One region of the Geodermatophilus sp. URMC 65 genome, then DNA from elsewhere that is predicted to be linked to it. Evidence: riboswitches for the same ligand, from Rfam matches in the RefSeq annotation. Region 1 holds a riboswitch; each other region holds the start of a gene.

The links. Region 1 has a riboswitch for cyclic di-AMP ahead of ACWIX7_RS22315 (transglycosylase family protein). Riboswitches for the same ligand answer to the same signal wherever they lie in the genome.
Region 2: another riboswitch for cyclic di-AMP. It lies ahead of ACWIX7_RS24220 (hypothetical protein); the one in region 1 lies ahead of ACWIX7_RS22315 (transglycosylase family protein).
Region 3: another riboswitch for cyclic di-AMP. It lies ahead of ACWIX7_RS01655 (hypothetical protein); the one in region 1 lies ahead of ACWIX7_RS22315 (transglycosylase family protein).

Annotation. Positions count from the first base shown of each region.
Region 1 covers NZ_CP199954.1:4,597,488-4,603,027, reverse strand. Annotated here, with positions in the region: gene glgX (glycogen debranching protein GlgX) at 1-488, shown strand, start outside; gene treY (malto-oligosyltrehalose synthase) at 491-2,845, shown strand; cyclic di-AMP (ydaO/yuaA leader) riboswitch at 3,137-3,304, shown strand; gene ACWIX7_RS22315 (transglycosylase family protein) at 3,332-3,892, shown strand; gene ACWIX7_RS22310 (ABC transporter permease) at 4,060-5,280, opposite strand; gene ACWIX7_RS22305 (ABC transporter ATP-binding protein) at 5,277-5,540, opposite strand, start outside.
Region 2 covers NZ_CP199954.1:5,003,325-5,008,864, forward strand. Annotated here, with positions in the region: gene ACWIX7_RS24210 (AmiS/UreI family transporter) at 1-118, shown strand, start outside; gene fmdA (formamidase) at 131-1,378, shown strand; cyclic di-AMP (ydaO/yuaA leader) riboswitch at 1,609-1,761, shown strand; gene ACWIX7_RS24220 (hypothetical protein) at 2,050-2,886, shown strand; gene ACWIX7_RS24225 (class I SAM-dependent methyltransferase) at 2,927-3,559, shown strand; gene phaZ (polyhydroxyalkanoate depolymerase) at 3,627-4,871, opposite strand; gene ACWIX7_RS24235 (acyl-CoA synthetase) at 4,975-5,540, opposite strand, start outside.
Region 3 covers NZ_CP199954.1:356,570-362,109, forward strand. Annotated here, with positions in the region: gene ACWIX7_RS01640 (glycosyltransferase family 4 protein) at 1-122, opposite strand, end outside; gene ACWIX7_RS01645 (M48 family metallopeptidase) at 119-1,402, opposite strand; partial or broken gene ACWIX7_RS01650 (C40 family peptidase) at 1,550-1,803, opposite strand; gene ACWIX7_RS01655 (hypothetical protein) at 1,800-2,237, opposite strand; cyclic di-AMP (ydaO/yuaA leader) riboswitch at 2,647-2,806, opposite strand; gene ACWIX7_RS01660 (hypothetical protein) at 2,993-3,337, opposite strand; gene ACWIX7_RS01665 (D-alanyl-D-alanine carboxypeptidase family protein) at 3,435-5,177, opposite strand; gene ACWIX7_RS01670 (DEDD exonuclease domain-containing protein) at 5,357-5,540, shown strand, end outside.

The DNA.
Region 1 (5,540 bases):
TGACCTGGATCCACTGGGACGAGGTGGACGAGGGGCTGCAGGGGTTCACCAAGCTGGTCACCAAACTCCGCCACGACCACCCGACGTTCCGCCGCCGCCGGTTCTTCCACGGCCGCCCGGTGCGCCGCGGCGCGGAGGACCCGGTGCAGGACGTCGCCTGGCTGACCCCGTCCGGCGACCTGATGACCGAGGACGACTGGGACGCCGGCTACGCCAAGACGATCGCCATGTACCTCAACGGGCACGGCATCCGGGAGACCGACGAGCGCGGGGAGTACGTGGTCGACGACCACTTCTACCTGGCCTTCAACGCCCACCACGAGCCGATCGAGTTCACCCTGCCGTCGGAGGAGTACGCCCAGGCGTGGACCGTCGTCGTCGACACCGCCGAGATGGGCGCGGTGGAGCCCCGCGAGCTCAAACCGGGCGAGTCGCTGACGCTGCAGGACCGCTCGATGGTCGTGCTCAGCGCGCCGCGCCGGTCGTGAGGGTGTCCACGGGACCGGCGGCCGAGCCGCCGGACAGCGCCGCCCGCCGCCGGGACGTCCCCACCGGGACCTACCGGCTGCAGGTCACCGCCGACTTCACGCTGGACGACGCCGCGTCCCTCGCCGGCTACCTGGCCGACCTCGGGGTCAGCCACGCCTACGCCTCACCCCTGCTGCGGTCGGCGTCGGGCAGCACGCACGGCTACGACACCGTCGACCACGCGCACATCGACGAGTCGCGCGGCGGTCGGCCCGGCTTCGACCGGCTGGTCGCGGCGCTGCACGAGCACGGCCTCGGCCTGGTGCTCGACCTGGTGCCCAACCACATGGGGGTCGCCGACCCGGCCGAGGCGCCCTGGTGGTGGGACGTGCTCAAGCACGGGCGGGACAGCGCGCACGCGGCCGCCTTCGACGTCGACTGGGACTTCGGCGGCGGCCGGGTGCGCATCCCGGTGCTCGGGTCGGCGGACGACGTCGAGAAGCTCGAGGTCGTCGAGACACCGGACGGCCCGGAGCTGCACTACTACGACAACCGCTTCCCCGTCGCGCCGGGCACCGAGCGCGGGACCCCGCAGGAGGTGCACGACCGGCAGCACTACGAGCTGGTCGACTGGCGGCGCGCCGACCGCGACCTCAACTTCCGCCGGTTCTTCGCGATCAACACCCTGGCCGGGTTGCGCACGGAGGACCCGGCGGTCTTCGAGGCGACGCACCGGCTCGTGCTGCAACTGGTCGAGGAGGGCGCGGTCGACGGACTGCGCATCGACCACCCCGACGGCCTGGCCGACCCCAAGGGCTACCTCGACCGGCTGGCCGAGGCCTCCGGCGGCCGCTGGACCGTGGTGGAGAAGATCCTCGAGCCCGGGGAGGACCTCCCGGAGTCGTGGCGGACCGCCGGGACGACGGGCTACGACGCCCTCGCCGAGGTCGACGACGTGCTGGTCGACCCGGCCGGGGAGGCGGTGCTGAGCGCGCTGGACACCGAGCTCACGGGCGCGCCGGTCGACTACGCGCGGCTGGTGCACGACTGCAAGCGCGAGGTGACCGACGGGATCCTCGGCTCGGAGGTGGCCCGGCTGGTGCGGGTCATCGGCGAGCTGCCCGGCGTTCCTCGGGAGCAGCAGACCGAGGCGCTGGCCGAGCTGCTGGCCAGCTTCCCGGTCTACCGCACCTACCTGCCCGACGGGCGCGAGCACCTGGACGCCACCGTGGCCGCCGTGCGGGAGCGCCGTCCCGACCTCGCCGCCGCGGTGGACGCGCTGCACCCGGTGCTCTCCCAGGCCGGGACCGAGGCGGCGACCCGCTTCGAGCAGACCAGCGGCCCGGTCATGGCCAAGGGCGTCGAGGACAGCGCCTACTACCGGTGGGCGCGGTTCGTGGTGCTCAACGAGGTCGGCGGCGACCCGGCGCGGTTCGGCAGCACGGTGCAGGAGTTCCACGAGGCGCAGCAGCGCCGCGTGGAGCGCAAGCCCGCGTCGATGACCACGCTGTCGACCCACGACACCAAGCGCAGCGAGGACACCCGCGCCCGGCTGGCCGTGCTCGCCGAGCTGGGCGCCGAGTGGGCCGACCTGGTCCGCGGGCTGCTGACCCGGCACCCGCTGCCCGACCGGCCGCTGGCGCACCTGGTGTGGCAGAACCTGGTCGGCGCCTGGCCGCTGTCCCGCGAGCGGGCGCACGGCTACGCGGAGAAGGCGGCCCGCGAGGCGGGGACGTCGACGACGTGGACCGACGTCGACGAGGAGTTCGAGACGGCGCTGCAGGAGATGGTCGACGCCGCCTACGACGACGAGCGGACGAACGCCGAGATCGAGCGGTTCGTCGCCCGCATCGCGCCGTTCGGCCGGTCCAACTCGCTGGCGCAGAAGCTGCTGCAGCTGACGATGCCCGGCGTTCCCGACGTCTACCAGGGCACCGAGCTGTGGGACCTCTCCCTGGTCGACCCGGACAACCGCCGTCCGGTCGACTACGAGCAACGCCGCCGGCTGCTGGCGCAGCTGGACGCCGGCGAGGTCCCCCCGGTCGACGAGACCGGCGCGGCGAAGCTGCTCGTCGTCTCCCGCGTGCTGCGGGCGCGGCGGGAGCACCCGGAGTGGTTCGCCGGGTACGAGCCGGTGGCGGCGACCGGGGTCGCCGCCGAGCACCTGCTCGCCTTCGACCGGGGCGGTGTGGTGCCCGTGGCGACCCGGCTGCCCGTGGGCCTGTCGATCGTCGGTTGGGGCGACACCGCGCTGCAGCTGCCGACCGGGGCCTGGCGGGACCTGCTCACCGGCGGCCGGTTCGTCTCCGACGCCGAGGGGCTGCCGGTGGCGGGACTCCTCGAGCGGCTCCCGGTGGCCCTGCTCGTCCGCGACTGAAGAAGGACCCCCTGCCCCCCACCGCTCGCAGGCTCGCGGCGGGGCCCTGCAGGGGGCCAGGGCCCTGGACGGGGCCACAGGCGGCCGGATTGAGACGCAGTTCACGTCCCCGCGGGTGCACGCGCGCCCGCGGGGACGTGACCAGGTGATCCGTTCGCTCCCGGTCCCGACGGCCGGCCGTGTCACCCCCGTTGCCCCGGGGGCACGAGGTGAACCGCCGTGACCTGACCGTTACCTTGTCCCGGCACCCCCCGTCCGGGACCGGGTGCCGGAGCCGATCCGCCGAACCCCGTCCGTCGGCCGCCGTACCTCCTGCACAGCCAGGACGGGGGTGGGGGACCCATCTCGGTGTCCGGCCGGTCCGGCCGGGCACCTCGGGGTGAAGCCGTGCGCGCACGGCCGGGGCACCGATCGCTCCGAACCCGACAGCTCACCTCGCAGGCGGCGGATCGGGAGTCCTCCATGCGTTCGTCCTCGTCTTCCCGCATGCCCGCACGCGCCCTGCGCCGCGGCGCCGTGGTGCTCGGCGGCGCTGCCGCCGTGTCCCTCGGCGTCCTCGCCGCCCCGGCCTCGGCGGCGGCCCCCAACGACTGGGACGCCGTCGCCCAGTGCGAGTCCAGCGGCAACTGGGCCATCAACACCGGCAACGGCTACTACGGCGGCCTGCAGTTCAGCCAGAGCACCTGGGCCGCGTTCGGCGGCACCGAGTACGCGCCGCGCGCCGACCTGGCCACCGAGGCGCAGCAGATCGCCGTCGCCGAGCGCACGCTCGACGTGCAGGGCCCGGGTGCCTGGCCGACCTGCGGCAAGGGTCTGGACCCCTCCGCCCCCGAGGCGGGTTCGGCTCCGGCCGCATCGGCCCTGGTGGCCGCCCCCGCACCGGCCGCCACCGGCGGGACCTACACGGTGCAGGCCGGTGACACGCTCGGCCGCATCGCCTCGGAGCAGGGCGTCGCGGGTGGCTGGCAGGCGCTGTACGCCGCCAACGACGACCAGCTGAGCAGCCCGGACCGCATCGCGGTCGGCCAGGTGCTGCAGCTGCCGTGAGGCGGACCGGCGGCCGGGGGACGCACTCCCCCGGCCGCCGGGTGCCGGTGACGGACTGGAACGGCCACCCTTGCGGGTCCTGCGCCGAGCCTGGCGACGGACTGGAACGGCCCCGCTGCAGGGTCCCGCCGCGAGCCTGCGAGCGGTGGGGGCCGCGGGGTCCTTCTTCAGAAGCGGATGGCGTCGATGACCCGCGCCCGGACGGCGATGACCGCGGGCAGCAGCCCGGCCAGCGCGCCCACCGCGGTCGCCGCGACCAGCCCCTCCACGGCCGCGGCCACCGGGAAGCCGGGGGTGTCGGCCAGCGGGACGCCGCTGTTGAGCAGCCGCTCCAACGGCAGGTTGCGCACCAGCACGACCGACAGCGCCACGGCGGCGAGCCCGGCGAGGAACGTGGCGCAGACGCTCTCCAGCACGATCGCGGAGAAGACCCGCGCCGAGGTCGCACCGAAGCTGCGCCGGACGCCGATCTCCCGGATCCGCTGGCGCACCGTCACCAGCCCGATGTTGAGCACGCCGAGCCCGCCGAGGACGAGCACGACGACGCCGGCCCCGCGGATCGCCAGGCGCAGCATGCCGAGGGTCTCCTCCAGGCCCTGCGAGTCCTGCCGGTAGGCGTCGACCTGCACGCCGCCGAGCGCGAGCCCGAGGTCGTTGGTGACCACCGCCATGACCTCGTCGGCCTGCTCCGGCGGCACCCAGAGCTCCAGCGTGGGTGGGCCGGACACCGTCTCCGACGGGTCGGCCGCGCGCGGCGCGTCCCACGGGCCGGCCGAGCGGTCCACCCGGTAGGCGAGCAGCTCGTCGGCGTACCCCTCGCGGACGACGCCGACGACCGCCGCGCGCACCGGGGTGCGGCCGCCGATGACGACCGTCGGCTGCGAGGAGAGGTCCGGGACGCCGAGCGCGCCGAGGAACGCCTCGTTGACGACGACGGCCGGGGCCAGGCTGGCGCGATCGCCCTCGCGCAGCCAGCGGCCCTCGATCGGCTCGATGCGGTGCAGCTGCCCGTAGGACGGCGAGACTCGCTTGGTCTGCACGGCCTGGGTGCCGCCGGGCAGCCGGAAGCGGGTCTCCTCGTAGCCGATGCTGGCCGTGGCGGTGATCCCGTACCGCTCGGTGAGGTCGGCGACGGCGGCGTCCCACTCCTGCGCGGCCGGCGGCATCCCGGTCTGCGGGTCGTACGCGGTGACCGCGATGGTCGCCGCGCGGCCGCCCATCCGCTCCCCCTGCTCCTGCTGCACCTGGGCGACGAGCAGACCCAGCGCGGTGACCGTCGTCATGGCGAAGACGGCGAGGAAGACGCCGACGAGGGAGAGCACCACGCGTGCCTTGTGCACCCGCACCTCGCTCCACGCCTCGGCGACGGTGGCCAGCACCGGGATCACGGCAGCGCCTCCTCGAGCGGGGCGGGCGCAGGGGCCGGGGCGACCAGGGTCGGCGTCGGGTCCTCCAGCGGCGTGAGCCGGCCGGCGTCCAGCCGGTAGCGACGGTCGGCCAGCCGGGCGACGTTCAGGTCGTGGGTGATGGTGACCAGCGCGGCGCCGCCCTCCGCGGCGGCCTCGGCGAGCAGCGCCATCACCTGGGCGCCGGTCTCGACGTCGAGGGCGCCGGTCGGCTCGTCGGCGAGGACGACCCGCGGGGAGCG
Region 2 (5,540 bases), 410 kb from region 1:
CGTCGTCGCCGCCCTCGGGGTGCTCCTGCTCGTCGCCAGCGTCCCGCTCAGCCGGACCCTGTCCGCCTCCGCTCCGCCCACCCCCACCCAGCCCGGTGCCGCACCGGGCGCCCAGTGAGAGGAAACCGCCATGCCCGAGGTCGTGTTCAGCGTCGACCAGAGCAGGTCCATGCGGGACCAGGCCGTCCCCGGCCACAACCGCTGGCACCCGGACATCCCGCCGGCGGTCACCGTCCGTCCGGGGCAGGACTTCCGGGTGGAGTGCAGGGAGTGGACCGACGGCCAGATCGGCAACAACGACTCGGCCAACGACGTGCGGGACGTCGACCTCTCCCACGCCCACATGCTCTCCGGGCCGATCGCCGTGGAGGGGGCCGAGCCGGGTGACCTCCTGGTCGTCGACATCCTCGACCTCGGCCCGGTGCCGCAGGTCCAGGGCCCCAACTGCGGGGAGGGCTGGGGGTACTCCGGGATCTTCGCCAAGGTCAACGGCGGGGGCTTCCTCGCCGACTACTTCCCCGACGCCTACAAGGCCATCTGGGACTTCCGCGGGCAGAAGTGCACCTCCCGCCACGTCCCCGGGGTCGAGTACACCGGCATCACCCACCCCGGCCTGTTCGGCACCGCGCCGTCGGCGGACCTGCTGGCGCGCTGGAACGCCCGCGAGCGCGCGCTGATCGCCACCGACCCCGACCGCGTCCCGCCGCTGGGGCTGCCGCCGCTGCCCGACAACGTCCTGGGCGGCACGGCCACCGGTGACCTGCTCGGGGCGATCGGGCGGGACGGCGCCCGCACCGTCCCGGCGCGGGAGAACGGCGGCAACCACGACATCAAGAACTTCACCCGCGGCAGCCGGGTGTTCTACCCGGTGTACGTCGACGGCGGGCTGCTCTCCGGCGGGGACCTGCACTTCAGCCAGGGCGACGGCGAGATCAACTTCTGCGGCGCCATCGAGATGGGCGGCTTCATCGACTTCTCCGTCGACCTCATCAAGGGCGGCATGGAGACCTACGGCGTCACGACCAACCCGATCTTCATGCCCGGCCGGGTCGAGCCGCGCTACTCGGAGTTCCTGACGTTCATCGGTGTCTCGGTCGACCACCGCGACGACACGAACGTCTACATGGACGCGACGCTGGCCTACCGCAACGCCTGCCTGAACGCCATCCGCTACCTGGAGAAGTGGGGCTACACCGGCGAGCAGTCCTACCTCATCCTCGGCACCTCGCCGATCGAGGGCCGGATCGGTGGTGTGGTGGACATCCCCAACGCCTGCTGCTCGGTCTTCCTGCCGACGGAGATCTTCGACGAGGACATCCGGCCCGGCGGCCAGGGCCCGCAGCGCAGGGACCGCGGGCAGGTCTGCGTCACCTCCTGACCGAGGTGCTGCGGCCGGGCGCCGGCGGCCGACGGTCCGCCCGCGCCCGGCCCCCCGACCCGGCTTCCCGCCGGCGCTCGCACTCGCAGGACCCCTACACCCTCCGGCCCCCGATCCGGGGGTGGACGACGTGCATCACCTCACGAAAACGGGGCCGCGGATTGTCACAGTTCGATGACGCCGTTACGGTCGATGGGTCCGGTCGGTCGTTCCGCCTCCGAAGGGGGCCCGAGCGGACGCCGCCGAGTCGCCCCTTCGGGGCGAGCCGGGGACCCACCGCAGTACTGGGGTGAATCCGCTCCTGGACGCACGTCCGGGGGCAGGTAGGGCTGCTTCCCGCCCGAACCCGTCAGCTAACTCGGTAGGCGGCTCACGGAAGAAACGGAGAGCCGCCGGATGGCGTGCGCCTGCCCCGCTGCACCACCCCGCCGGCTCCGGTCCCGGGGGCGCTCGCGCACCTGACCGCCCGCGGCCGTCCGCAGCGGACGTCGCCCGCGCAGGCCCACCGGACCCCCCCGAGCACCTCAGCTCGACCGGCACCCCGCCGTTCCCCTCCGGTGCGCCCGCCCCGGCGCTCGCCGCACGGCCGCAGCCCCCTGCCGTCCGCACGCCTCCGCAGCTCCGCGCGCCCGCGCGCCGCTGCGCCCGCACCCCGGAGAACTCCCATCCCCATGGACACGCGCACTCCCACCTCTGGCCGCCTCGCCCGCGCACGCCGCCGTCCCGCCCTGTACCTGGGGGCGGCCACCGCCGGCGCCGTCCTGGCCGGCGTCGTCGTCGGCACCGAGCCGGCCGCGCAGGCCGGGGCCGCGCCGCCGCGGACCGTCAGCGTCGCCCAGGAGCTCGGGCTGACCGCCGGGTCCGGCCCGGTCGACGTCGCCACCGAGCTGCAGCCGCTGCAGGACCTCGCCGCCACCCGCAGCACCCGCGAGGCCGCCGAGACCGCTGCCCAGCAGGTCCAGGCCGCCGCCGACCAGGCGGTGCTCGACCGGCAGCGGGCCGAGGCCGAGGCCGCCGCGAAGGTCGCCGCGGACGCCGCCGCGAAGGCCGAGGCGGAGGCCGCGCAGGCCGCCGCCCCGGCGCAGGCGGGTGCGGCAGCTCCCGCGGCGGCCGCGCCCCGGGCCTCGGCCGCCTCGGCCGGCACGGTCGCGCGCGTCACCAACACCGCCGGCCCCGTCGCCGCGGTCGTGCAGGCCGCGGCCAACGCCGTCGTCAGCGCCGTGCCCGGCGCCGGCTCGATCACCCTGGGCGGCACCCGCCCGAGCGCGGCCGACCCGGGCGGCCACCCGTCCGGCCTGGCGCTGGACTACATGGTGATGTCCGACGCCGCCCTCGGGGACGCGATCGTCGAGTACCACAAGGCCCACTGGGACGAGCTCGGCGTCGACTACATCATCTGGCAGCAGCGGATGCTGTCCTCGCCGAACGGCTCCTGGAAGGCGATGGCCGACCGCGGCGGCGCGACGGCCAACCACATGGACCACCCGCACGTGAACTACCGAAGTTGACCTGCGGTTGCCCGCCGCGCCGGCGGGGCAGGACGGCACGATGGGCACCAGCTCCTCCCGTCCCGTCCCGCCGACCCTCGTCGACGCCAACCGGCTCTGGGTCGACTCACGCGTCCGTGCGCTGGTCCAGCGCCGCGTCGAGGCACCGGTCCTGCTCCGGCTGGGCGGGCCGGTGCCCGGCGGCCGGGTCCTGGAGCTCGGCACCGGGCGGCGCGGCACCGGGTTGCGCCTGGCGCTGGAGGTCTTCGGCGCCGCACACGCCGACGGCGTCGAGCGGTACGAGCCGAGCGTCGCGGCATGCCGGGCGGCGGTCCGCGACCTGGGCGGCCGGGTCGACGTGCAGCGCGGCGACGTGACGGCGCTGGTCGCGCAGGACGGGGCCTACGACGCGGTCTTCGGCTACCACGTCCTGCACCACGCCGACGCCTGGCGGGACGTGGTCCGGGAGGCGGCGCGGGTGCTGCGGCCCGGCGGGCGCCTCTACTCCTGCGAGATGACCGCGCGCTTCGTCGACAGCCGCCCGCTGCGGGCGGTCTCCCGCCACCCCGCCGACGGCGACCGGCCCACCCCGGACGGCCTCGCCGCCGCGTGCCGGGCGGCGGGGCTGACCGTGACCGCGCAGGACACCCGGCTCGCCGGCTGCTGGACGGCGCTGGTCGCGACCCGGCCCTGAGCCGGCCGGACCCTGAGCCGGCCGGACCCTGGGCCGGCCGGACCCTGGGCCGGCCGCCCGGCAGGCGTCAGAAGAGCGGGGTGACCGTCCGCGCGGTGTCGTGCTCGGCGATGAAGGCGCGGACGACCGGGTAGATCTCGGCCTCCCAACGCGAGCCGGCGAACACGCCGTAGTGACCCACGCCCGGCTGCAGGTGGTGCCGGCGCCGCTCGGGCGGGAGCCCGGTGCACAGCGCGTGCGCGGCCTCGGTCTGCCCGGGTGAGCACATGTCGTCCTGGGCGCCCTCGACGGTGAGCAGCGCGGTCTCCTCGATGAGCGAGGGGTCGACGTGCCGGCCCCGCCAGGTCAGGACGCTGCGGGGCAGGTCGTGCGCCATGAAGACGCGCTGCAGCGTCTCCAGGTAGAACTCCGCGGGCACGTCCATCACCGCGCCGTACTCGTCGTAGAAGGCGCGGGTGGCGGCCGCGGTCGCCTCGTCGCCGGCCACCATGGCGCGGTACATCCCCAGGTGGGCACCGAGGTGCCGCCGCGGGTTCATCGACATGAACGCCGCGAGCTGGGCGACCCCGGGGTAGACCCGCCGTCCGGCGCCCGGGTACCGGGCCGGGACGGTCGTGATCAGCAGCCGCTCGTACCGGGACAGCGGGACGCGGCCGGCGTTGGCGTTGACCCGGTTGGGGTTGACCCGGGTGTCGATCGGGCCGGCGATCAGCGTGAGGCTGCGCGGCTGGGCGGGGTCGTCGTCGGCGGCCAGCAGGGCGACGGCGGCGAGCACGAGCGGCGCGGGCTGGCACACGGCCAGGACGTGGGTGTCCCGGCCCAGGTGCCGCACGGCCTGCAGGACGTGGTCGACGTACTCGTCGAGCCCGAACCGGCCGGCGGACACCGGGACGTCGCGGGCGTTGTGCCAGTCGATGACGAACACGTCGTGGTCGGCCAGCAGGGTGCGCACCGTGGGGCGCAGCAGCGTGGCGAAGTGCCCGGAGATCGGCCCCACGACCAGCACCTGGGGCTGACCGGCGATGTCGGGCTTGGAGAAGTGCAGCACGTCGGCGAACGGCGTCGACAGCACCGGCTCCACGACCACCTCGGCGGCCCGCCCGTCGACGTCCACCGTGTCGATGCCCCAGTCGGGGCGGACGTGGGTGGCGCGTGCGTCGGCGACCACCCGGCAGGCCGCCCGCAGCCGGCGGGTCCCGGGCAGCGCGGCCAGCGGCGCGGGCAGTGCCTCGAGGGCACGCGCGGTCAGCGCTGTCGTCGTCCGGGCAGGAGCGGTCAGCCGCCGCTGCCACTCGTACGCGGTGTAGAGCACGGGTGTCCGCCCTTCGGAGCTCCTGCCGTGTGGCCGGTGCCACACCCTGCCGACGCTAACCGACGGCTCCGGGGGAGGGCCCGTCGGGACGCGCGGGCGCCGGTCAGCCGGCGAGGTCCGCGTACGCCATGCGCAGCTCGCGCTTGAGGATCTTGCCGCTGGCGTTCTTCGGCAGGCCGTCGGCGACGGCCACGTACCGGGGGGTCTTGTAGCCGGCGAGTCGCTCGCGGCAGAACGCCACGAGCTGGTCGGGGTCGACCGGCTGCCCGTCCCGGGGGACGACGACCGCGGCGACGGCCTCGATCCAGCGCGGGTGGGGGATGCCGAAGACGGCGACCTCCGCGACGGCGGGGTGCTGGTAGAGGACCTCCTCCACCTCGCGGCTGGCCACGTTCTCCCCGCCGGTCTTGATCACGTCCTTCTTGCGGTCGACGATCGTGATGTAGCCGTCCTCGTCGGCCACGCCGAGGTCGCCGCTGTGGAACCAGCCGTTGCGGAACGCCTCGGCCGTCTTCCCCGGGTCGTTCCAGTAGCCGGCGGTGGCGTGCGGGCTGCGGTGCACGATCTCGCCCTCGACGCCCGGGCCCACCGGGTCGTCGGCGTCGTCGACGACCCGGGTCTCGCTGTTGACCACCGCCGTGCCGGCCGACCCGGGCTTGCGCAGCTGGT
Region 3 (5,540 bases), 1.5 Mb from region 1:
GGGAACCGGGAGGCGAGCACGACCAGCGACCCCGGCGGGCGGCGGGCCAGCAGTGCGGCGACGAAGGTCTGGATGCCGCCCTGGCGTGGCGGGAAGTCGTTGGTGACGACCAGCGTCCTCACCCGGCGTCCTCCAGCCGCTGCCAGTCCTCCGCGAAGGCGATCCGCTGCGCGCCGGTCGGGTGCGAACCGAAGAACCACTGCCAGGCCGCGGGCGGGTCCGGGTCGCTGAGGTTGGTGGCGGCCAGCGCGCGCTGCATCGCGATGAACGCCCCGGCGTCCCCGGTGAGGTCGAGCGCGCGCAGGTCGGCGCGCGCCTCGACCTGCCGCGACACCAGGTTCTGCACCGGCGTGCTCACCAGCCCGCCCACCGACAGCAGGAGCAGGACCAGGGGGACGACGGCCGGGTCCGCAGGCGACTGCGCGCCCCCGCGGCGCAGCAGCGGCGTCCAGGACAGCAGCCAGCCCGACAGCGCCACCGCGGCCGCTGTCCCCAGCGCCCCGACCAGGGTGCCGGTGAGCACGTCGCCGTGGACGACGTGGCCGAGTTCGTGCGCCACGATCGACTCGACCTCCTCGTCGGACAGCTGCTCGAGCGTCGTGTCGTAGAGGACGATGCGGCGGGTCGACCCGAAGCCGGAGACGTAGGCGTTGAGCGCCGTGGTCCGCCGGGAGGCGTCGGAGACGAGCACGTCCTGCACCGGGGTGCCGTTCGCCTCTGCCAGGTCGAGCAGCTCGGTGCGCAGCTCACCGGGGGGCAGCGGCTCGAAGCGGTTGAACGCCGGCTCGATGACCAGCGGGTAGAGGAACGACCCGACGACGACGAAGCCGGCCGCCACCGCCGCGGCCCACGCCCACCAGGTGCGCGGCGCCCGCCGCACCAGCCAGAGGAAGGCCGCCAGCGCGAGGGCGGTGAGGACCGCGCTGATGGCGGTCGAAACCGCGACGTCACGCAGCCACAGCCCCCAGCTGCGGATCGAGATGCCGTACCGGTGGCGGACCACCTCGGCATACGCCGACACCGGCAGCGTGGCCAGCCGGCCGAGGAGCACCACGGCCGCCGTGCCCAGCAGCGCCTGGGCGACCCACCCGCCGCCGACCGGTCGCGCCACGGCCCGCACCAGCCGCGCCCCCAGCGGGGTCAGCCCCAGGACGGCGGAGACGGCCAGGCCGAGCAGCAACGAGGTCAGCGAGGCCGGGCGCAGCGCCCCGGCGAAGGCCTCGGTCCGGGTGAGGAGTTCCGGGGGCAGGACCGACGCCGGGTCGACGGGCGTACGCCCACCCGACGGCTCGGGCAGCAGCGTCCACGGCGGGACCACGACGAGGACGACGACGAGCGCGGCGCCGAGCACGCCCGCGACCAGGAGCGCGACGCGAGCACCTGCCCGGCCTGCCCCGCTCACCAGGCCGATCCTAGGCGAGCCACCGGTACCGGCCCCGGACCCGCACTCGTCCGGCCCCTGCTCGGGCTGGCGAGGTCGAGGGGGTCCCGCTGGCCCCGTCCAGGGGCCCGCCCCCAGCCTGCGAGGGGGTGGGGAGGACGGGGTCCTTCAGGCGATGCGGCGCATCGCGGTGATGCCGCCCATCGAGTCGACGCTCACGACCTCCACCGGCTGGCCCGACGTCGAGGCGTGCACCATCTGGCCGTTGCCGATGTACATCGCCACGTGGCTGACGGGGCTGTAGTAGGAGATCAGGTCGCCCGGCCGCAGCTCGGACCGGGACACCGCGAGCCCATCGTCGCCTGCATCCGCGACGAGTGCGGCAGGCTGGTGCCGGCCGCGGCGTACGCGTACTGGGTCAGCCCCGAGCAGTCGAAGGCGTCCGGCCCGCCGGCGCCCCCCGCACGTACGGGTCCCCGACCTGCGCCAGGGCGGTGTCGACGGCGGCCTGCGTGGCGCCGGTGGCCGCGGCGGCCGGCGCGGCGGCGACCGGCTGGCCGGCGTGCGCGGCCACGACCTCCTGCTGCTGCGGCGCCGACAGGGCGTCGTACTGCGCCTGGTGGTCGGCGATGTCCGCCTCGAGCCGGGCCTGGCGGGCGGTGACGTCGTCGAGCGTGCGCTGGGCGGCGGTCTGCGCGGCGCCCGCGTCGGCGTGGGCCTGCTCGGCCGCGGCGGCGGACGCGGCGACCTCGCCGAGCACGTCGCTGGTGTGGCCGGCGACGACGTCGAGGGTCGCCAGCTGCGAGACGAACTCCTCTGCCGACCCGCTGGTCATCAGCAGGTCCAGCTCGGACATGCCGTCGCCGAGGTGAAGGCGGCGCGGGCGACCTGGCGGATCCGATCGTCGAGCGCGTCGAGCTGCGACTGGGCCTCGGCGACCGCCTGGTCGGCGCTCCGGACGGCGGCCTGCTGGTGCGTCAGCGTCTCGCCCGCCTCGTTGACCTGCTCGGTGACGACGTCGAGCTCGTGCGCGGCCTGGGCGACCAGCTGCGCGGCCTGCGCGGCGCTCGTGGCGTCCCCGGGTCCGCGACGGCGGTGCCCGGCAGCAGCGTCAGGGCGAGTGTGGCGGTGGCGCCCAGGACCAGTCCGCGGGCGATCCCGCGCGAGACGGTGGGCCGGCGGAACGCGACCGGGAGGTCGGGGTGGAACTGATCGACGGCATGCCCCAGGGCAGGGCGGGGGTCGCCACGGGCGGCGGCTCTCCGTTCTTCCTCAGCGACCGCCTACCGAGTTAGCTGACGGGTTCGGGCTGGGAAGAAGGCGCCCCATCTCTGCGCCCCGGCGGACCAGCGCGCGGGAGAACTCACCCCGGTGCTGCGGTGGGTCCCCGGTCCCCCCTCGGCGCCGGTGCGGCGCGTCGGGCGATTCGGCGGTGACCGGCCGAGGTCACCCTCGTGGGGGGTGACGACCACCCGGCCGGACCGGCCCACGGTCCGGGGGTTGTCGAAGAAGTGACGAACGGGGGTGCCGGGGACTGTGGGATCGTGTTCCTCCTGGTCGGCGACGTGCCGTCCGTCGCGCCCGGCTCGCGCGGACACCGGAGCACCCCGCTCACCCGGTGCGCCGCTGCGACCCCTGACCGCCGCCCCGCCGCTGCGGCGCGGCCCGCCGTGCCGGGGCCGGGCGGACCGAGTGCTGGTGGCGCAGCGGCGGTACCAGACCGGCGTCGGCCAGCACCTGGACGGCGCGCCGCTCGACCTCGTCGAACTCCACGACCACCCCCGGCGGCAGCACGACGACGTCCTCGGCGGACAGCCGGTCGTCCCGCCGCCCGGCCATCGGCACGACCGTGGGGTCGGCGCCCTGCCAGCCCGGTGGCGCCCCCAGCAGCACGGTGACGACGCAGTTGCCGCAGCCGGTACCGCGGGCGGTGCAGGTGTCGCAGTCGATGTACACGGTCCACTCCTCTGCTCTCCGACCCTCGTCGCGGGAGCCGTCCGTGGCCCCGGTCGATCCGGGCAGGACGCTAGGAGCGGGCACCGACAGTTCCGGCTCAGGCGCCGGCGTACTCCCAGTGCCAGGGTTCCTCGCGGCCGTTGCCCGGGTCGGCCCAGCGCGGGTGGAGGAAGCCGAAGCGGCCCGCGTTGGCCAGCATCCAGGCGTACTCCGGCGTCCCGAACCGCTCGACGCCACCGCAGAGGTCGACGGCCAGCCCCCAGCCGTGGTCGCTGGTGCCCGGCACCGCGGCCAGCGCCGGTTTCTCGCCGTACAGCTGCACCTGGCCGGCGTAGCTCCGGTAGGAGTCGGTGAGGCACAGCGGCGTCCCGAAGGCACCGGCGAAGGCGCTGCTCATCGCCTGGTAGGCCGCTGCCGCGTCGCAGCGCAGCACGTGGCCGGCGACCCCCAGCGGGCACATCGCGCTGAGCGGGATCAGCCCGTTCGGGAAGCCGCCCCACGCCCGCCCTCCGGACGTCTCGGGCGGGTACCGCACGTCGCCGCACTCGACCGGCAGCGCCCCGCCGGACGGTCCGGTCGCGGGGACGGCCGCGCGTCGCCCGAGGCTGGGCCGCCCGGCACCCAGCACCCGGTCGGCCGCCGGACGGCCGACCACCACGGCGCCGGCGCGGGCGTCGGCCGCCAGCACCGTCCGCCCGTCGAGGGCGATGCCCACGTTGGCCGGACCGGACCGCCCGGCACCGAGGAAGACCAGGTCTCCCGGGAGGACGTCGGCCGGGTCGACCGGCGTGGTCCCCGCGAAGAGCCCCGCCTGGTCGTCCGGGAGGTCGATGCCCACCGAGGCGTAGACGGCGTGCACCAGCGATCCGCAGGACCACGCGTCCGGCCCCGCCGCCCCGGGGACGTAGGGCAACCCCAGAGCGTCCACCGCTGCGCTGACCGCGGCGACCGCCTCGGCGGAGGGGACGACCAGGGCATCCGACGCGCCGGGCAGCCGGGCCACCCCGGCCTGCACTCCACCGCCGGACGCCGGCACCGGCACCAGCCCGTCGGGCAGGCCCGCCGCCGGGTCGCGCAGCGCCGCGGCCGACGGCGGCGCGACGCCGGCCGCGGCCAGCTCGCCGAGGTACCCGTGCCAGTCGGCCGCCGCCTGCCGGCCGGCTGCCCGCTGCTCCTCCCGCTGCCGACCCAGCTGCCGGTCGACGGCGGCGACGGCGGCCTCCAGGTCCCGGCTCGCCGCGGCCGCGGCCGCCTCCAGCTCGGCGGTCTCGGTCGTGAGCTCCGCAGCCCGCGCACGGGCGGTCTCCCGCGTCCGCTCCGCCTCCGTCCGCCGCGCCGCCGCCTCCTGCCGTCGACGCTCCGCCGCGGCTACCACCGCGGCCGCGTGCCGCTCGACCGCGTCGAGCAGGCCCCCCGCGGCGACGACGTCCCCCGGACCACCACCGGACAGCAGCACCGACAGCGGCGTGACCTCGCCTGCGTCCCGGTACACCGCCGAGGCGTGCCGGGCCACCTCGGCCCGGGCCCGAGCCAGCTCGGCGTCCGCCGCGACGATGTCGGCCTCCGCCTGCGCCGCGGCCGCCTCGGCAGCGGCGAGCGCCTCCCGGGCCGCGACGACCCGGGACTGCCGCTCCTGGAGGTCGGCCTGCACGTCGGCAGCGCGCCGCTGCAGCTCGTCGAGCTCGGGGCTGTCCAGGAGGCTGGCGGTCGCGACGGCCGGGCCCGTCGGGTCGGCTCCCGCGGGCGCGGCCGGCAGCAGCACGACGGCCAGCGCGACGACGCCCACGGACAGGGACGCCGCCGCGCGGCGGCTGGGGCGCCACCGGGAGAGCGGGTGCATGGACCACCTCTGCGAGTCGGGACCGCAGCGGTCCGGTGACGAGATGGTCTCGGGGGCCACGCGGGCGCGCCAGGGGACGGCGCACCGCTCCCCCCGGACGGGCGAGGTCCTCCCCCGCCCTCCCCGTTCCCCGGCGCGCGTCCCCGGGACTGTCAGAGCCCCGACCTACCGTCCGCCCCGTGCGCCCTTCCCCCGCCCGGCCGGTGCCGCTCTCCCCCGCCCGCCTCGCCGGGACGGCGGCCCGCGCCGCCGCCGGGCTGCCGCGCTACGAGCAGGCCACGATCGACGAGCTCGGCACCCCGCTGGCGGAGGTCACCTTCGTCGTGGTCGACCTGGAGACCACGGGCGGCTCACCGAAGGACA